2 regions of the Microbacterium saperdae genome follow, and region 1 is predicted to be linked to the other one. Evidence: riboswitches for the same ligand, from Rfam matches in the RefSeq annotation. Region 1 holds a riboswitch; the other holds the start of a gene.

Region 1 (10,165 bases):
CGAGCACCGAGTGGGGCACCCGCCCGTCGATGATCGCGGCGGCGTCCACGCCGTTCTCGACCGCCTCGAGGCATGCGCGCATCTTCGGGATCATGCCCGACTCGAGGCTGGGCAGCATCTCGATGAGTGCCGTGGAGGTGAGGTGCGAGACGAGTGAGTCCCGGTTGGGCCAGTCGGCGTAGAGACCGGGCACGTCCGTGAGGATCACGAGCTTGCGGGCGTCGAGTGCGACCGCGAGGGCGGAGGCAGCGGCATCCGCATTCACGTTGAGCGAGTGCCCCGGGTGGTCGAGATCCGGCGCGATGCTGGAGACGACGGGGATGCGGCCGGCGGCCAGGTGGTCGAGGACCGGGGTGGGGTCCACCTCCACGACATCGCCGACGCGGCCGAGGTCGACCTCTTCCCCGTCGATCATGACGCCCCGGCGACGGCCGCCGAAGAGTCCGGCGTCCTCGCCGCTGAGACCGGTGGCGATGGGACCGTGAGAGTTGATCTTGGTGACCAGCTGCGGATTCACCTGTCCGGTGAGGACCATGCGCACGACGCTGATCGCCTCGGTGTTGGTGACCCGGTAGCCGCCCTTGAACTCGCTGGGGATGTCGAGGCGCTGCAGCATGTCGGAGATCTGCGGGCCGCCGCCGTGCACGACCACCGGCTGCACTCCGACGTACCGGAGGTAGGCGATGTCCTGAGCGAACGCGTCCTGCAGCTCTTCCGAGACCATGGCGTTGCCGCCGTACTTGACCACCACGATCTGATCGCGGAACTTCTTCAGCCACGGCAGCGACTCGATCAGGGTCGTGGCCTTCTGCGCGGCGACCTCGGCAGGAGTGTCCTGGATGTCCGTCATGAGGCGTACGCGCTGTTCTCGTGCACGTAGTCGTGCGTGAGGTCGTTCGTGAGGATCGTCGCCGTGGCCTCGCCGATGCGCAGGTCGATCAGCAGGTGCGTCGCACGGGGCGTGAGGTCGACCTCCTCGCGCGGACGGTCGGGACCGCCGGCGGTGCACACCCGCACGCCGTTCATCGAGACGTCGACGTCATAGGGGTCGAACTGCGCTCCCGTGGTGCCGATCGCCGCGAGCACGCGCCCCCAGTTCGGGTCGTTGCCGAAGATCGCGGCCTTGAAGAGGTTGTTCCGTGCGACCGAGCGGCCGACCTCCACCGCATCCTGCTCCGTCACCGCGCCGATGACCTCGATCGTGATGTCGTGGCTCGCGCCCTCCGCATCGCCCTGCAGCTTGACTGCGAGGTCCTGCGAGAGCTCGACCAGGGCGGCGGTGAACTCCTCCAGGTCGGGCTTGATGCCGCTCGCACCGTTCGCGAGCAGGGTGACCTGGTCGTTGGTCGACATGCAGCCGTCGGAGTCGAGGCGGTCGAACGTGCGTCCTGTGGCAGCGCGCAGCGCCGCATCCGCCTCGAGCGCTTCGAGGTCGGCGTCCGTCGTGATCACGACGAGCATGGTCGCGAGTCCCGGTGCGAGCATGCCCGCGCCCTTGGCCATGCCGCCGATGCTCCAGCCGTCGCGGCTGACGACCGCGGTCTTGGCCACGGTGTCGGTGGTCATGATCGCCTGCGCGGCGAGGTCTCCCCCGTCGGCGCTGAGCCCGGCGATCGCCTGCGCTGTACCCTCGAGGACCTTGGCCCGGAAGACCTCGTCTCCGGTGCCGATCAGCCCGGTCGAGCACACCAGCACGTCACCGGCGCTGACGCCGAGCAGCTCGGCCGCCTTCTCGGCGGTCTGATGCGTGGTCTGGAAGCCGAAGCTCCCGGTGAAGCAGTTCGCTCCGCCGGAGTTGAGCACCACGGCCTCGACGACCCGGTCGGCCACGACCTGCTGCGACCAGATGATCGGGTTGGCCTTGGCGCGGTTGCTCGTGAACACCGCGGCGCCGACCTTGCGCGGGCCGCGGTTCACGACGACGGCGACGTCGGGCTTGCCCGTCGACTTGAGTCCCGCAGCGACGCCGGCTGCTTCGAAACCTGCCGGGGCGGTGACGCTCACAGCGACACCTCGATGATGAGTGCTGCCTCGATGGTCATGGTGCGACTCCGTTGATTGAGAGGGCGCGGTCCTCGGGAAGCCCGAGCGCGATGTTCATGGACTGGATGGCGGCGCCGGCGGTTCCCTTGACGAGGTTGTCGACGGCGGTGACGACGGTGACGCGGTTGGCGGCGCGGTCGATCGCCAGACCGATCAGCGCCGTGTTGGCGCCGAGCACGTCGGCGGTGCGCGGGAAGCTGCCTTCGGGCAGCAGGTGCACGAAGGTCTCGCCGTCGTACGCGCTCTCCCAGGCCTCGCGGATCTCGGCGTCGGTGACACCTGCGACGATCGGTGCCGTCGAGGTGGCGAGGATGCCCCGCGACATCGGCACGAGCACCGGGGTGAAGGAGATGCGGATGCTGTCAGGCGCCCCGGTTCCTGTCGCCGCGGCGAGCGCCTGCCGGATCTCCGGGATGTGCCGATGCGTACCGCCGACCGCATACGGGTTGGCGGTACCGAGGATCTCGCTGGCGAGGAGGTTCGACTTCAGGCTCTTGCCCGCTCCCGAGGGCCCGACCGCGAGCACCGAGACGATGTCGCCCGGATCGATCACTCCGGCCGCGACTCCGGGCACCAGGCTCAAGCTGACGGTGGAGGCGTTGCAGCCGGGTGCGGCGATCCGTGTGGCGCCGCGGAGGGCTTCGCGCTGCTTCGCGCCGCCGACCAGCAGCTCGGGCACGCCGTAGGTCCACGGTTCGTGGAAGGCTCCGCCGTAGAACGCGTCCCAGGCGGTCTCCGAGGTCAGCCGATGGTCGGCCCCCGCGTCGATCACGAGAGGGGTGTCGCCGAGCGCATCCGTGTACTGCCCGGATTGCCCGTGCGGCAGAGCCAGGAACACGATGTCGTGCCCGGCCAGGATCTCGGGGGTCGTGTCCTGCAGCGTCAGCCCCGCGAGCGAGCGCAGGTGCGGCTGGTGCTGGATCAGCGGCTGTCCCGCGTTCGAATGCGCGGTGACGGTGCGGATCTCGATGTCGGGATGACTGGCGAGGAGGCGCAGAATCTCGCCGCCTGCGTAGCCGGATGCGCCGGAGACGGCGACGGAATACGTCATGTTTCTACCTTAACGGTCGGGGTCGGGTGGCCGAGGCGGCGACACCGGCACTCGACCGCCGGCAGGCAGGAGCGCAGGGTCGCCTAAAGTCGGCGGTCGCCCCGGCGTCGGCGCACCACGACGACGCTCGGAACGAGCGTCAGAGAAGCGGATGCAGCCGAAGGCATGCCGCGACGATAGCGCGCCCGCGACGGCATCCGCAAATCTGCTCCGTCATGTGGCGGCGTGCGTGCTCCCCGGCGCGGCGAAGAAGGCGCGCTCATGTGTGCTGGACAACGTGAACGCCCGCCGCATGCGGGCGCGTGTCTCATCGTCCGCCCCGGCCGCGGCCTCGGTCACGTGGACGATGGCCTGAGCCGTCGCCTCAGCGAAGGCCGGATCGGCGTACGTCGCGAGCCACGAGGCGTAGGGGTGTTCCGGATCCTGCGGGAGGGTTCCGAATGCGCCGTCACGCAGCCGCTCACCGAGGTCGGTGTACAGCCAGAAGCACGGCAGGATCGCGGCGATCAGCTCGGGGTACCGTCCGTCGAAGGCCGTGGCGCGCAGGTGATCGAGGTACGCCACCGTGGCCGGCGCCGGCACCGCCGAGAACGTGGCCGCCGTGACCCCCTGTGCCGGAGTGAGCCAGGAGGCGTGCAGTTCGAGCTCGCCGACGATCGAGCCGTGCGCGGACTGCGCCCAGAACGCCTGCTCTGCCGCGGTCGGGGCCAGCCGCGCCGCCTCCGCCAGCACGCGGGCGTATTCGCGCAGGTAGAGCGCATCCTGCGCGAGGTAGAAGACGAAGGGTTCCTGCCGCAACGTGCCGTCGGCGAGCGCACGGATGAAGGGCAGCGCGTCGATCTCGTCTCTGGTCTCGCGGATGTCGTCCCACCACTCGGCGGCCACCTCGGCAGCCGTCGGACGCGTGGTCAGCCCGCCGCGGGTCCAGAGTCCCGCGAAATGGTGGATGGGACCGTGGCCGCGTCCGACGTCGAGCGCACCGCCCGCCCGCAACGACTCGCGCAACCAGGCGCGTGCCGCGGACACGGCCTGCACGGGATCCTGACCCCGCGCCAGCAGCGTCGCGATCGCGGAGGACAGCGAGCATCCGGTGCCATGGGTGTTCGCGGTGTCGATGCGTGCACCCGGGTAGTCCTGGCGGATCCCTGCTGCCGCGTCGATGAGGGCATCCGGCGCATCGGCGCCCTCGAGGTGGCCACCCTTCACGAGCACCGCCGCGCCGACCTGCGCAGAGAGCTCCTCCGCTGCGGCGAGCGCATCGGACCAGTCGGCGATGTTCCTGCCCACCAGCACCGCGAGCTCCGCGAGGTTCGGGGTCACGACATCGGCGCGTTCGAGCAGTGCCCGCAGAGCGGACTCCGCCGCCGTGTCGAGGAGTCGATCACCACTCGTGGCGACCATGACGGGGTCGACCACGACGATCGGAGGATGCACGGCGTCGAGCCACCCGATCACGGTGCGCACGACCTCGGCATCTGCGAGCATCCCGATCTTGACCGCGTCGACGACGATGTCATCCGACAACGCGTCGAGCTGCTGCCGCAGGAAGGCCGCCGGCGGGACATGGATCGCGCTCACGCCGCGGGTGTTCTGCACCGTCAACGCGGCGATCGCTGCCATGCCGTATCCCCCGTTGGCGGCGATCGACTTGAGATCGGCCTGGATGCCGGCACCCCCGGAGGGATCGCTGCCGGCGATCGTGAGCACGCGCGGCACCGAGGCCATCTGCCAGCGCCGACGGAAGTCCCTCGCCGCGGCCGCCGGATCGTCGGCCGCGCAGAGTGCGGAGACCACCGCGATCCCGACCGCTCCTGCCGCGCGCAGCGGCTCGGTGTCATCGATGCCGACGCCGCCGATCGCGACACACGGCAGCGGGCTCTCGGCCACAAACTCCCGGAACCCCTCGATCCCGAGGGCCGGCGGATGATCCGGTTTGGTGAGCGTGGGACGGATCACGCCGACCCCGAGGTAGTCGACGGTGCCGACCGGAAGTGCGCGGACGGCCGCGAGGTGCTCCGGAGCGTTCGCGGTGAGCCCGATCAGCGCGTCGGGTCCGAGCTCTTGCCGCGCCCGCAGCACCGAGGCATCGCCCTGGCCGAGGTGCACGCCGTCGACCCGGGCTCCGCGACGTCGCGCCTCGAGTGCCGCATCCAGGCGGTCGTTCACGACGAGCAGCGCCCGACCGTCGATCGCTGCCGACAGGGCCAGCAGCTGCTCCACGACCTCCCCGTCCGACGCATGCTTCTCGCGGAGCTGCACGATGCGCACGCCGCCGTCGACTGCCTGCCGGACGGTGTCGACCACACCGCGCGGGCCGCACAGCGCCGCGTCGGTGACGAGGTAGAGCGAGAGATCCGCGCTCATCGGATGCTCTCCTCGACGCGCGCCGCGGCCGCCAGGTCGTCCGGCTGCACGCTCGCAAGGGCATCGAGCAGGGCGACGGCGAAGCTGCCGGGACCGGCGGACAGGGCGGCCGCACGTTCGGCGGCGATCGTGTACACGAGGCTGGCAGCGGCGACGGCACTGAGTGCGGAGATGCCGGTGCCGCGCGCAGCGCCGAGGAATGCCGCCATCACGGCGCCCAACGCGCAACCACCGCCGGTGACGAGCGTGAGCAGCGGATCGCCGTTCGCGATGCGGACCACGCGTTCCCCGTCGGTGAGCAGGTCGACGGGGCCGGAGACCGCGACCACGCTGCCGTACCGCTGGGCCAGCGCTGTGGCCGCATCGGCTGCCGCCTCTGTGCTGTCGGTGGCGTCCACACCTCGGCCGCCGCCGCTGAGTCCGGCGAGCGCGAGGATCTCGGACGCATTGCCCCGCACGGCGGTGGGGCGAAGCGCCACGAGCTCCTGCGCCAGAGCCGTGCGCACGGGCAGCGCGCCGATCGCCACCGGGTCGAGCACCCAGGGTGTCCCGGCGGCCGTTGCTCCCTCCGCCGCTTCCCGGCTCGCGGCCTGCTGCTCAGGGGTTGGAGTGCCGAGGTTGATCAGCACCCCGGAGGCGATGCCGGCGAACATGCCGCTCTCCCCCACGATGTCGACCATCGCGGGGGCGGCGCCGGTGGCGAGGAGCACATTCGCGGTGAAGCCGGTGACGACCGCGTTGGTGATGCAGTGCGTCAACGGCGGGGCGGCTCGCAGTCTCTCGAGCAGCACCACCGCCTCGGACACGACGGAGGATTCGGACGATGGACGCAGACGATCGCTCAATGCGACATCCCTTCGCTAGTACGAACTAGATCAGGTTCGACGGGTCTGTTCTCAGCCGCGGTCGCGGCACCCCGTGTCACTGCTCGCAGTCTAGCGAAGCGACGAGTCCACTCAGACGAGCTCGGCGAGCAGGGCGTGTTCCTCTGCCCGGGTGAGGCCCGCGCGTCTTTCGCGGTCGACGCCGCGCGCGACCTCATCCGCGACCACCCGGGCGATCGTGTCGTCGAGCGGTCGCAGCAAGCCCCCCGTGCGATGGAACTCCGCGTTCGACCGCGTCATGAAGCCGGTCATGTCGGCAGGCAGCCACAGCGGCAGCGAACGGTGTCCTGCCCAGTACCCCACGCCATGGCCTGTGAGCCATTCCTCGTCGGCGACGATCGTCTCGCCTCGGTGCCCGGTGGCGGCGCGCACGCGTTCGAGCACCGCCGAGATCGGATGCCGGTCCCCGATCGCATTCACCGACCCGCTCACTCCGGCGGAGGTCGCGGTGACGACGTACGCGGCGAGGTCGTCGACATCGATCACCTGCGTCATGCGGCCCTCCTCCGGCGGGAGCAGCACCGACTCCGCACCGGCGCGAGCGAAGGCCGCCGCCCAGTATCCGAAGCGGTCGCTGGGGTCGCCGTCTCCGACGATCAGTCCCGGACGCACGATCAACGCCCGGTCGCCGAGGGTGCGCACATGCTCCTCGGCGGCGACCTTCTCGGCGGCGTAGTCGTAGGTGTCGCCGGGCATCGCTGCCTGATGCACGGGCGCGGACTCGTCGGCACCCACGGTCGCATCGTCGGCATATACAGACATCGACGAGATGTACGTCCACCGCCGCGCATGTGCCCCGAGCGCCTCCACGGCGGCGGCGACATGATCGGCCCGCGAGGAGATGTCGATGACGTGATCCCAGGCACGCCGGACGCCGTCGTACGCATCGGGGTGATCGCGGTCGCCCGTCACCAGGGCCGTCCCGTCAGGAGCACCGCGCGATCCACGCGCCAGGCACGTCACCGCCGCCCCGTCATCCCGCCAACTCCGGGCGATCCGCCCGGAGAGCCAGCCGGTTCCACCCAGGATCAGCACATCGGTCATGACCCCATGTCACCAGCATCCGGGGCCGCAGGGAAGATCTTCCGCTCAGAGCAGAGGCTCCTTCAGAGCAGCGGCCTCGTCAGGGCGTGGCGAGGTCGTCGAGTCCGGCCAGCTGCGGAACCGTCCACTCCGGATCCGGTCGCCAGTCGCGCCACTCGGCGTCGAACGGCCAGTCACCCTCGCGGAACGACACGATCGCCGCATCCGCGTGCCGCTCGATCTGCGCGGCCTGTTCCGCGCTGAGACGCCCCTGGTCGATCGCGGCGATGACCTCGTCCTCGTCTTTCAGATGGATGCCGCCCGACGCGTCGATCTCCACATCGAGGATGTGATCCGAGGTGTACGTGTCGTGGTCCGTGCGCAGGTGCGCGTTCTCGAGGTTGACGTACCACCCCGCGAACTCCCATTCCGCCCCGGTCACGTCGCTCCAGAACAACCAGACCGACCACGCGGCACCCGCCGGAGCGATGCGCAGGATCCCGTTGCCCCACCACTCCTCGACGATGCGTGTACGCGGTTCGAGCCACCGTCGTTCCAGCGGTACGCTGCGTACCCGCTGGCCGTCCGGCGCGCCCTGACCCTCCTGCAGGGTGCCAGGGGCGAGCCAGGCGACCAGGCCGCGCTCGTCGTCGCGCACCACGCGCATGGGAGTGATCGTCGAGGGCTCCCCCGGCTGCCAGCCCGGCTTGCGGTAGTGCCAGTCGATCTGCGCACCGGGAGCGAGGAACGGCCCCTCACCCAACGGGCGGGCGCCTGCCGGCACGGCCGCCGGGGTGCTCTGCGGAAGGATGCTCATCCGGTCACGCTACCCCGGCGGCCGTGCCGTCGGTGTGATTCAGGCCCGTGTGCGAGCGCTGGTCACTCGCGGAGTGCCGCGCCGAAGCGCTCGGCGGCGACCGCGACGCCCGCGAGCTTGGCCTCGGTGGCCTCGGCTGCCGTCAGCGTGCGATCGTCGGCGCGGAAGCGCAGTGCGAACGTCAGGCTCTTGGAACCCTCCGGAACGCCGTCGCCGCGGTAGTCGTCGACCAGCCGCACGGACTCGAGCAGAGCGCCGGCGCCTTCTGCCAGCGCCGCCCGCACGTCTCCGGCAGCCACATCGGCCGGAAGCGTGAGCGACACATCCTGCGTGGCAGCGGTGAAGGTCGAGAGCGACTCGGCGACGATGCGCCGTCCGGCCAGCGACAGGATCAGATCGAGATCGAGCTCGAGCACGATGGCGCGTCCGGGCAGATCCGCCTCATCCGAGACCACGGGGTGCAGTTCGCCGACGTAGCCGACCTCGGCACCGTCGACCTGCAGCGTTCCCGTGCGTCCGGGGTGCAGGGCAGCGCGCTGTGACTGCACGACGTCGATCTCGACACCGGCAGCGCTCGCGATGACCCGTGCGGCGTCGAGCGCCTCCGAGAGGCCGGCAGGCTCGGCCGGACGGCCGGGCTGACGCGCCACGATGTTCCCCGCGAGCAGCAGGGCGACATGACGGTGCTGCGGCGGGATCGACGCGTTCAGCGCGGCGAGCGTGTCGTCCGAGGGGCGCACACCCAGCGGCGGGACCTCATCGGTGCCGTAGGTCACGCCGGGCTCGGGCAGGAAGACCGCGCCGCTCTCGAAGATCGCGAGGTCGGTGAGTCCGCGCGCGATGTTGCGGTGCGCGGTCTGCAGCAGACCGGGCACCAGCGAGCGACGCAGGAACGGCGCCTGCCCGTCGAGCGGGTTCGCCAGACGGATGCTGGGCAGGTGCTCTCCGGAGGCGGAGCCGTGCAGGTCGTTCTGCGCCTCCGTCGTGAACGGGAATGCCGGGGTCTCGACGAATCCGGCAGCCGCGAGCGCGTCCGCGACCCGGCGGCGGCCCTGCTGCAGCGCCGTGAGGCCGCGGCCGGAGGGCGGGGTCGGCAGCACCGAGGGGATGCGGTCGAGTCCGTGGATGCGCGCGACCTCTTCGGCCAGCGTCCACTTGTCCGTCAGATCGGGCCGCCAGGTGGGCGGGATGACGGTCCAGCCGTCGTCGGCCTTCTCGACCTCGGCACCGATCGTGGTCAGAGCACCGGTGATCTCCTCGTCGGTGTAGTCGACGCCGATGAGGCCCTGCACGAAACCGGCAGGCAGCTCGATGTCGGCGACGAAGACCTCGGCGAACAGTGCGCCTCCCTCTTCCGTGAGCGTGCCGCCGGCCAGCTCGACCATGAGGTCGGCGGCGCGGCGTGCGGCCACGAACGGGATGAGCGGGTCGACACCGCGCTCGAAGCGCTTGGACGCCTCACTGGGCAGCTTGTGCCGACGAGCCGTGCGCGCGATCGTCGTGGGATCGAAGCTCGCGGCCTCGATCAGCACGTTCTTCGTGGTCTCGCTCATCTCCGTCGTGCCGCCGCCCATGACGCCGGCGAGACCGATCGGACCGGAGCCGTCGGTGATGAGCAGGTCCTCCACGTGGAGCGCGCGCTCCTGCCCGTCGAGCGTGGTCATCTTCTCGCCCGGCGTCGCACGGCGCACGGTGATGCCGCCGTCGAGCTTGTCGAGGTCGTAGCCGTGCAGGGGCTGGCCCAGCTCGAGCATGACGTAGTTCGTGATGTCGATCAGCACGCCGAGCGAGCGCATGCCCGCGAGCGTCAGCCGCGCGATCATCCACGGCGGGGTGGGACGCGAGGGATCGACACCGCGCACGACGCGGGTGACGAACTCGCTCGCACCGACGCGGCCGCGCACCGGCGCGACGTCGTCGACGACGGTCGTGTGTCCGCTGCCGGGCTGCAGCTCGGCGAAGTCGCGCTCGGCCGGATCGCGG
Region 2 (10,165 bases), 1.0 Mb from region 1:
AACCTCGTCTACAAGGGGTTCATCTCCATCCAGCTCGGGCAGCCCAGCGACGGCTTCCCCGGCTTCCCGGCCGGCACCTCGCAGGATGTCGTCGTCGAGGCCCTGCGTGCCGGTGGCCAGAACGACTTCGCCAATCAGGTCGGGGCGCTGGGCGACTTCACGGTCGGCCAGGGAATCGACTTCGAGGCCCTGCGGATGGTCATCGCCGCCGTCCTCAGCATCTACGTGGCTGCCGCGTTCCTCACCTGGATCCAGGGCTACGTGATCAACGTGATCATGGTCCGCACCATGTGGCGGCTGCGTGAATCGGTCGAGGCGAAGATCAACCGTCTGCCGCTGGCGTACTTCGACAAGGTGCAGCGCGGTGAGCTGATCTCGCGCGTCACCAATGACATCGACAACATCACGCAGACGATGCAGCAGTCGCTCTCCGGTGCGCTCACCTCGGTGCTCACCGTGATCGGCGTGCTCGTGATGATGTTCTCGATCTCGTGGCAGCTCGCGCTGGTCGCCCTGATCACGCTGCCGCTCATGGGCGTGATCTTCGGCATCATCGGGCCGCGGTCGCAGAAGGCCTTCGGCAGTCAGTGGCGCAAGGTCGGTCGACTGAACGCCCGTGTCGAGGAGGCGTTCTCCGGCCACGCGCTGGTGAAGGTCTTCGGTCGCGAGAAGGATGCGCTGGAGAAGTTCCAGGACGAGAACGAAGAGCTGTTCCAGGCGAGCTTCAAGGCCCAGTTCCTGTCCGGCATCATCATGCCGGCCATGATGTTCGTCGGAAACCTCAGCTACGTGGGCATCGCGGTGCTCGGTGGTCTGATGGTCGCGAACGGGCAGCTCCGCCTCGGCGACGTGCAGGCGTTCATCCAGTACTCGCAGCAGTTCACGCAGCCGCTGTCCGAGCTGGGTGGCATGGCTGCCGTGGTCCAGTCCGGAACGGCATCGGCCGAGCGGGTCTTCGAGCTGCTCGATGCCGATGAGCAGGAGGCCGACGACGTCGACGCCCCCGAGCTCGTGGAGGGCAAGGGCGTGATCGAGTTCCAGAACGTCGCGTTCTCGTACACGCCGGAGCGTCCGCTCATCCGGGATCTGTCGTTCCGCGTGGAGCCCGGTCAGACCGTCGCGATCGTGGGACCGACCGGTGCGGGCAAGACCACCCTGGTGAACCTGATCATGCGCTTCTACGAGCTCAGCGGCGGGCGGATCATGCTCGACGGGCAGGACATCGCCGAGGTGACCCGCGACGAGCTGCGGTCGCGCACGGGCATGGTGCTCCAGGACCCGTGGCTGTTCGCCGGCAGCATCCGCGAGAACATCCGCTACGGCCGCTCGACCGCGACCGATGAGGAAGTCCAGGAAGCCGCCGCGGCGACCTACGTCGACCGCTTCGTGCACGCTCTCCCTGAGGGGTACGACACCGTGCTCGACGAGGATGCCGCGAACGTGTCGGCCGGTGAGCGCCAGCTGATCACGATCGCACGGGCGTTCGTCGCGAAGCCGTCGATCCTCATCCTCGACGAGGCCACGTCGGCCGTCGACACCCGCACGGAGCTGCTGCTGCAGAAGGCGATGGCTGCTCTCCGCGAGGGGCGCACCTCGTTCGTGATCGCACACCGTCTGTCGACCATCCGCGATGCCGACCTCATCCTGGTGATGGAGCACGGTGACATCGTAGAGAAGGGCACGCACGACGAGCTCATCGCGGCGCAGGGTGCCTATTGGCGCCTGTACCAGTCGCAGTTCGAGCAGGCCGCGACCGACATCGACGCGGAAGACGCCCTCACCGGCTCGACCCCCGTCGTCGTCAGCGGTGAGGCGGAGGATGAAGCCGCTGCGGCGGTCATCGGCGCCTCCGTGGGCTCACAGCTGCCGGCAGCCGAGGTGGTGGCGGCCGAGGCCGTGGTCGAGAAGCCGTCGGCGGAAGGTCCCGACCGCACTGCCTGATCGCAGCGCCTGAGCGCGTGTGTGAACGCACGCCAGACGCAGAGGCCCCACCCCGGATCTTCCGAGGTGGGGCCTCTCGCTGTCTGCCTGTCCTGAGCGGAGTCAGCTGGTCCTGAGCGGAGTCGAGCTAGTCCTGAGCGGAGTCGAGGCCGAGCAGGTCGAGCGGGTGGGTCAGGCGCCACCAGGGACTCGGGCCCTCGATGTCATCGGCGAGCACCAGCGGCGTCGTGGTGGTGTTGAGCGGTCCGGCCGTGGTGAGGGTTCCGATCCGCTCTCCGGCATCCGTCTCCGAGCTCAGCGTGAAGGCGGGGGTGGCCTGCGCCACAGCGCCGTTCCAGAGGATGACGTCGGCGTCGGCATCGGCGATCACGTCGATCTTCTCGCCCCATACCGTGCGGACCTCCCCGACGACCGTGCCCTCCGGGACCGCGGGCTCCTGTGCCTGCAGTGCGGCCTCAGCCTCGGCGAACAGAGCCCGTGTCGCGGCGAGACGCTGCTCGTTGTCGTCCTGGTTGAGCACGGCGGCGAAGAGATGCACCGTCGTGTCGCCGACAGTGACGTCCTTGGCGGTGAGCAGATTCCAGCCGACCAGAGTTCCGGTCTTGATCCCGACCACGCCCGGGTCGGCGAGCATCCCATTCGTGTTCTCGACGGTGCCCGCGCCCGGGAGGTCCACCGACTTGGTGCCGACGATCTGCGCGAAGACCGGATTCTTCATCGCGTACTCGCCCAGGGCGACGAGAGACGCCGGCGTGGAGACGTTGCGCTCGTCGAACCCTGACGGCGTGACGACGGTGATGCCGGACAGTCCGCGGTCGCGCAACCAGATCGCTGCCGCTTCGGCGAACTCCCGGTCGGACCCCCAGATCTCGGAGGCGAGACGGTCGATGTAGTTGTTCGCCGATCCCAGCAGCGTCCCCTGGAGGAGCTGGTACTCGGTCAGCACTCCGCCGACCGGCACGTCGAGCGCTGACTGGTCGGACCGCCGGTACGACCAGTAGTCGAGGCTGTCGCGGTACGTGAAGGAGAACTCCGGGCCCTGCTCGCCGAGAGCGAGCGGCATGCGGTCGAGCACCATCAGAGTGCTCACCACCTTCGTGATGCTGGCGATGCTCACGGCGTCCGGGATCGAAGTGGACGTCGTCATGCCCTCGATGCCGACGGCTGCGCTGCCCTGTGCCGGCCAGGTCGCCACAGCGGCCGGGGCGGGCACGGTGGCGAACTCCACGGATTCCACGGTGGGGGCGACCTCGTGCAGTGGCCACAGCAGCGTGCCTCCGACGTAGGTCGCGACGAGACCCGCCAGGACACCGAGTGGTACCAGCAGGCCGGGGCGCGCGATCGCCGGACGGAGCTTCGCGCCGCGCATCAGCGCCACCCCCGGGTCGGCGTCCGAGGCCTGGTCGAAGGAGGGAGCCGGAGAGTTGCCTGCGATGGTCTCGGCTTCGACCCAGGTCAGAGCAGTGGCGGGAGCCGCCTCGTCGGCCCATTGTGCCGTACCGGGCGTGAGAGCGTCGGTGGCGTCGGACTCGACGTCGATGAGGTCGGGCTCGGCCTCGGCGGGGGAGTCTTCCTCGAGCGGCTCCGGAGCGACCACCGTCTCGTACTCGTCGGGACCGTCGCTCGACTCCGGCTCGCCGGGATCGGGCGTGACCGTCGGCGCAGCGTCGCCGATGACGGCGTCGCCGGGGGCAGCTGCGGCGGTGGCCTCGGCAGGGTCAGAAGCGGTCACTTGCCTAAGTTACCGAATTCATCGACCGATTCGCGTTCACGCAACCGGGAGACATGGTGGCGCCGCGACTGGGTAAGATCGGGAACACAACCACGGGAGTCCGGCGAGCCGGGCTGAGAGGGAGCGAATCGCGCTTCGACCGTCGAACCTGATCTGGGTCATGCCAGCGCAGGGAGGAGTTCAGATGAGTACGTCCACGTCCGCATCCGCGCAGCAGGCGTCCGCCGCTTCGAAGGATCTTCATCGCGCCCCGGTCTGGCGCTGGCGCGTCGTCGACATCGTCGTCGCCGCGGTTCTCGGCGTCGCGATCGGCCTCGTGTTCTGGGGCTGGAACACGATCGGTTACGCCTGGTTCGGGGCGGCCGACGCCTTGACCCCCGGCCTCGGCGGGATCGCCGTCGGCATCTGGCTTCTCGGCGGTGTCGTGGGTGGTCTCGTGATCCGCAAGCCCGGCGCCGCCCTGGTCGTCGAGCTCGTCGCCGCGATCGTGTCGATGCTGATCGGCAACGTCTGGGGGATCTCCACCATCCTCTCCGGGTTGGTGCAGGGGCTGGGTGCGGAGATCATCTTCGCCCTGTTCTTCTACCGTCGGTTCGGGATCGCCGTGGCCGCTCTCGCCGGTGTCGGTGCTGCCGTCGCGGCGTGGGTGTTCGAGCTGTTCTACGGCAGCTCGCCGAACATCCTGAAGTCGATCGAGTTCAACACGATCTACCTGGTGAGCGTCGTCGTGTCGGGAGCGATCCTGGCCGGTGTCGTCGGCTGGCTGCTCGTGCGCGCCCTCGCGGTCACCGGCGCCCTCAGCCGCTTCGCCGCCGGGCGAGAGCACGTGCGCGAGGTCTGAGCGTGACCTTCGCCGCCCCGGCCCGCGTGCAGGCTGCGGGCTGGGGCTGGCGGTACGCCGGGCGGAAGCGGCCGGCGGTCGCCGATGTGACCTTCACGATCGAGCCCGGCGAGCGGGTGCTGCTGCTCGGTGCCTCCGGTGCGGGCAAGTCGACGCTGCTCGCCGGGCTCGCAGGTGTGCTCGGCGATGATGACGAAGGCGAGCGCACGGGCTCGCTCCGCGTCGATGGTGCCGCCCCCGAGTCCCGACGCGGTCAGGTCGGCCTGGTGCTGCAGGACCCGGATGCCGGGATCGTGCTCTCGAAGGTCGGAGACGACGTGGCGTTCGGATGCGAGAACCTCGGTGTTCCGGCATCCGACATCCCGGGCCGAGTGGCGGAGGCGCTGGAGGCCGTCGGGCTCGACGTGCCGTTGCAGCGACCCACCAAGGCGCTCTCGGGCGGCCAGAAGCAGAGACTCGTGCTCGCCGGCGTCCTGGCGATGCGACCGGGACTCCTGCTGCTCGACGAACCGACCGCGAACCTCGATCCGGAGGGCGTGCGCGAGGTGCGGGCGAGCGTGGAGCGCGCCGTCACCGCGAGCGGCGCGACGCTGATCGTGGTGGAGCACCGCACTCCCATCTGGGTCGACCTGATGACGCGGGTCATCGTGCTCGCCGCCGACGGTGGGCTGCTCGCGGATGGCGCTCCCGAGCGGGTGTTCGCCGAGCATGGCGCCGCGCTCGCGGACGCCGGGGTCTGGGTACCCGACCGCGGCATCGATCTGCCCGTGCTCGAGGCGGTGGCGGCATCCGATGCCCTTACAGCGTCCGGCCTCGCGGTCGCGCGCGAGCCACGCGTGGTGGTGCAGTCGGGGCTCGATCTGCGCGTGCCGCGGGCCAACGCGACGGTCATCACGGGCCCCAACGGTGCGGGAAAGTCCACGCTGGCCCTGACGCTCGCCGGGCTCATCCCCGAGCAGGCGGGGGAGGTGCGTGCCGCCCCCGAACTCGCGGGACGTCGCGGAGTGCGTCCGATCCGCTGGACGTCGCGCGAACTGCTCACCCGTATCGGCATGGTGTTCCAGGAACCGGAGCATCAGTTCCTGGCGCAGACGCTGCGGGACGAACTCGCGGTCGGTCCGCGCGCCCTCGGCTGGGATCAGGCGCGCACCGACACCGTCGTCGACGAGCTGCTGGAACGATTGGGGCTCGCTCCCCTCGCCCTCGCCAACCCGTTCACGCTCTCGGGCGGTCAGAAGCGGCGCTTGTCCGTGGCGACGGTGCTCGCGGGGGCGCCGGAGGTGATCGTGCTCGACGAGCCGACCTTCGGGCAGGACCGGCGCGGATGGATCTCGCTCGTCGCCCTCCTGCAGGAGGAGATCGCCCGCGGTCGATCGATCGTCGCGGTCACGCACGACGACGCGGTGATCCGGCATCTGGGCGGACACCGCATCGAGCTGGCGGCGGCCTCATGACCACGACCGAGACGGCGCGCACGGTGTGGCTCGACGGCGTCAATCCCGTGACGAAGCTGCTGCTCGCGGTGCTGCTGTCGGTGCCGCTGTTCGCGTCGATCGACGTCACGAGCGCCCTGGCCGCGATCGGGCTGCAGCTGCTGTGCCTCCCGCTGACCGGGCTGCGCCTGCGCACGGTGCTGAAACGGCTGCTGCCGATCGTGATCTTCGCGCCGATCGCCGGCGTGAGCATGCTGCTGTACGCCGAGCCCGCCGGCCACATCTACTTCACGTTCGGTTTCGCGACGATCAGCGACGACTCGATCACGCTGGCGATCGCGGTCAGCCTGCGCGTGATCGCGCTCGGTCTGCCCACGATCCTCCTGTTCGGCGGGACCGATCCCACGCAGCTCGCCGATGCTCTCGCCCAGGTCGCGAAGCTGCCGAGCCGCTTCGTGCTCGGCATCCTGGCGGGCACCCGGATGCTGGGACTGTTCCTCGACGACTGGCGCACCATGAGCCTGGCTCGCCGCGCCCGCGGCGTGGGCGATCGCGGCGTGCTGCGCCGGTTCTTCTCGATGGCGTTCGTGCTGCTCGTGTTCGCGGTGCGCCGCGGCTCCAAGCTGGCGCTGGCGATGGAGGCGCGCGGCTTCGGCTCCGGCATCCCGCGCACCTGGTCGCGACCCTCGCGACTGCATCCCCGCGACGCGGTCGCCCTGCTCGGGGGCATCGCGATCATGGCGCTCGCTCTCACGGCTGCGGTCGTGGCCGGCACCTTCCGCTTCGTCTGGAGTTAGTTGGCTAGCCCGGGCCGAGCTGGAAGTAGTGCTCGCGGTGCAGTTCGCATCCTTCGTTGAAGAGTGCCGCACATTGAGGGCATGCCGTGGCGGCGAAGTACTCGGTGATCGTGAGCTCGTGCCCGCAGGCCCCGCAGAGGATCGCCTCCCTGTCGTGCTGATCCGTCGCCCACTGCTGCGCAGGATGTCCCGCCGTCTCCTCGTGGCAGAGGTGGCACGGATAGTACTCGCCGCAGCAGGCGAAGCGGATCGCGACGATGTCGGTCGCGCCCTGGTAGTGCACGCAACTGGTCATGTCGTCGACGACGGGGCCGAGCACCCGCGGCCGTTCGGGAGACGTCACAGTCAGCTCTCGTTCCAGAGGCGGCGGTAGTAGGCGAGCCGTTCGCGGTCGGGTTCGATGCCGTACGCCTCGATCAGCGTGTCCTCCCAGCCCGGTCCGAAGTTCCAGGCAGTGCTCATCGAGGCGACCGCGATGTCGGCCCAGCGGTCCGCGGTGCCGAGGGCGGCGAGATCGACGAACCCGACAGGGCGACCGGCGTCGTCGAGCAGCGTGTTCGGCATGCAGGCGTCGCCGTGGCAGACGACCAGTCGATCGATCGACGGAGCGTCCCGCAGCTCCGCGGGCACGTCGACGTCGCGCGCTGCCGCGTTGGCCAGCCGCTCCGCGACGCTCCACTCCCATGGGCAGTCGTCGACCGGGAGCGCATCGTGCAGGGTGCGCAGTCCTTCGCCGACGGCACGGACCGAGAGCTCGGGTTCCTCGACCCAGCGCGGATCGACCGCGCTGCGCGCATCGAGCGCGACGGTCACGAGCCACTCGTGGGTGTCGTCCTGCCCCTGCGCGAGCACCTCGGGTGCCGTGATCCAGTGGCGCGCCCAGCGCATCCGTTCGGCCTCGTCGCGCAGGGAGGCTTCGAGGTCCCGCGGGCCCCACTTGATGTAGCGTCCGTCGTCGGTGCGGAACGTGAGTCCGCCGATGCCGTTCAGCCAGACCGGTGTCAGGGCGGCGCCGATGGCGAGCTCGCGCACGCGATCCGGCACGGCGATGTCGTCGGAGGGGATGCTCATCAGGCCATCCTGCCGCACGTCGCACACGTCCCTCCCGCGTTCTCGACGAGGCGGTGTCGTAGGCTCGTCTGCAACGCAGTGCCGACGTGAATCGAGACCAAGACTCACGTATGCTGACACTGCGTTTCATCGCAGTGAGTCGCACGACGACGTTCAAGGGAGAACACGATGCAGATCAGCGGTCAGGGCGCGCTCATCACCGGAGGAGCTTCGGGGCTCGGGCTCGCCACCGCCCGACGGATCGTCGCGGCCGGAGGCCATGTCACGATCATCGACCTTCCCTCCTCGCAGGGCGCCGCGATCGCCGACGAGCTCGGGGGAGTGTTCGTGCCCGCCGACGTCACCAGCGTCGACGAGGTGCAGTCCGCCGTCGCCACCGCGCAGGCCGCCGCACCGCTGCGCATCGTCGTGAACTGCGCCGGCATCGCCCCGCCGGCGAAGGTGCTCGATCGCGAGGGCAACCCCGCGGTGCTCGCCGACTTCGAGCGCGTCGTGCGCATCAACCTGGTCGGCACGTTCAACGTGCTCTCGCAGGCATCCGCCGTGATCGCGAAGAACGAGCTGATCGACGGTGACCGCGGCGTGATCGTGAACACCGCCAGCGTCGCGGCCTTCGACGGCCAGATCGGTCAGCCGGCGTACGCGGCCTCCAAGGGCGGCGTCCACGCGATGACCATCCCCGTCGCGCGCGAGCTCGCCCGCTACGGCATCCGCGTCTGCACGATCGCCCCCGGCATCATGGAGACCCCGATGCTGATGGGCCTGCCGCAGGCGGCGCAGGATTCGCTCGGCCAGCAGGTGCCGCACCCCTCGCGGCTCGGGCGCCCCGACGAATATGCCGCGCTGGTGCAGCACATCGTCGAGAACGGCTACCTCAACGGAGAGACGATCCGTCTCGACGGTGCCATCCGCATGGCGCCGAAGTAAACCGGCATCCACCCGCACGCAAGGAGAACCATGACTCTGGCAGGCAAGACCATCCTGATGTCGGGCGGAAGCCGCGGCATCGGTCTCGCGATCGCGCTGCGCGCCGCGGCCGACGGCGCCAACATCGCGATGCTCGCGAAGACCGACACCCCGCATCCGAAGCTCGAGGGCACGATCCATACCGCGGCGGAGCAGATCCGTGCCGCGGGAGGACAGGCGCTGCCGATCGTGGGCGATGTGCGCGATGGCGACGACATCACCGAAGCGGTCCTGAAGACACAGGGTGAGTTCGGCGGCATCGACATCGTCATCAACAACGCCAGCGTGATCGACCTGTCCCGCTCGCTCGACCTCGGAGCGAAGAAGTACGACCTGATGCAGGACGTCAACGTACGCGGCACGTTCATGCTGTCGCGGGCTGCCGTGCCGATCCTCAAGGATGCCGAGAACCCGCACATCCTGTCGCTCTCGCCGCCGCTCAACCCCAGTCCGAAATGGCTCGGTGCGCACACCGGCTACACGCTCGCGAAGTTCGGCATGACGCTGGCCACGCTCGGCCTCGCGGCGGAGTTCGCGCGCGACGGCATCGCGGCGAACACGCTGTGGCCGCGCACGACGATCGCGACCGCGGCGGTGCAGAACCTGCTCGGCGGGGACAAGGTCATGGCGGCGAGCCGCACACCCGACATCTACGCGGATGCCGCCTACGCGGTGCTGCTCAAGCCGGCTCGCGAGTACACCGGGCAGACGCTGATCGTGGAAGACGTGCTCGAGGCCGACGGGGTCACCGACTTCTCGGGCTACGCCGCGATCCCCGGCACCCCGGACAGCGCGCTGTTCCCCGACATCTTCCTGGACTGAGCGCGCGCACCCCGTCGATGAGGGGCGAGTGCTCAGAACAGCAGGTAGAGCGCGCCCATGATGGTCAGCGCGATCACGATGCGGTCGAACAGGCGCTGGTCCATGCGGCGTGCCAGGCGGATGCCGGCGAGCGCGCCGACCACGACGAGCGGAGCGAGCACCGCGTCCATCAGCAGGACGTGCCCTTCGAAGAGCCCGAGGCCGGCGAGGAACGGCACCTTGATCAGGTTGATGATCGCGAAGAACCAGGCAGAGGTTCCCAGGAACACCTGCACCGGGGTGCGGGTCGCGAGGAAGTACATCGACATGACAGGGCCTCCGGCGTTCGCGACCATGGTCGTGAAGCCGCCGAGGGTGCCGTAGACGCCGGAGAGCACGAGGCCTCCCGGTGTGGGAAGTGCGGCCTCCGTACGGTTCTGCCGCCACCGCCGCCACAGCGTGACCGCGATCATCAGCAGCAGGATCACGCCGATCGCGCGACGGACGATGCCGTCGCCCGCCAGCGCGAGGAAAGCGAAGCCCGCGAGCAGGCCGGCGATCACGGCCGGGGCGAGTCGCAGCA

Evidence for each region. Region 1 has a riboswitch for thiamine pyrophosphate ahead of thiM (hydroxyethylthiazole kinase). Riboswitches for the same ligand answer to the same signal wherever they lie in the genome.
Region 2: another riboswitch for thiamine pyrophosphate. It lies ahead of FB560_RS00275 (ECF transporter S component); the one in region 1 lies ahead of thiM (hydroxyethylthiazole kinase).

The regions. Positions count from the first base shown of each region.
Region 1 is NZ_VFOX01000001.1:1,074,310-1,084,474, reverse strand. Features, by position in the region: gene argB (acetylglutamate kinase) at 1-850, opposite strand, end outside; gene argJ (bifunctional glutamate N-acetyltransferase/amino-acid acetyltransferase ArgJ) at 847-2,004, opposite strand; gene argC (N-acetyl-gamma-glutamyl-phosphate reductase) at 2,039-3,094, opposite strand; gene FB560_RS05145 (bifunctional hydroxymethylpyrimidine kinase/phosphomethylpyrimidine kinase) at 3,308-5,458, opposite strand; gene thiM (hydroxyethylthiazole kinase) at 5,455-6,303, opposite strand; TPP riboswitch at 6,294-6,387, opposite strand; gene FB560_RS05135 (NAD-dependent epimerase/dehydratase family protein) at 6,415-7,386, opposite strand; gene FB560_RS05130 (DUF402 domain-containing protein) at 7,466-8,182, opposite strand; gene pheT (phenylalanine--tRNA ligase subunit beta) at 8,245-10,165, opposite strand, start outside.
Region 2 is NZ_VFOX01000001.1:49,495-59,659, forward strand. Features, by position in the region: gene FB560_RS00265 (ABC transporter ATP-binding protein) at 1-1,941, shown strand, start outside; gene FB560_RS00270 (D-alanyl-D-alanine carboxypeptidase family protein) at 2,069-3,673, opposite strand; TPP riboswitch at 3,756-3,867, shown strand; gene FB560_RS00275 (ECF transporter S component) at 3,858-4,514, shown strand; gene FB560_RS00280 (ABC transporter ATP-binding protein) at 4,517-5,968, shown strand; gene FB560_RS00285 (energy-coupling factor transporter transmembrane component T family protein) at 5,965-6,744, shown strand; gene FB560_RS00290 (CHY zinc finger protein) at 6,749-7,087, opposite strand; gene FB560_RS00295 (aminoglycoside 3'-phosphotransferase) at 7,090-7,815, opposite strand; gene FB560_RS00300 (SDR family NAD(P)-dependent oxidoreductase) at 7,984-8,742, shown strand; gene FB560_RS00305 (SDR family oxidoreductase) at 8,773-9,603, shown strand; gene FB560_RS00310 (sulfite exporter TauE/SafE family protein) at 9,636-10,165, opposite strand, start outside.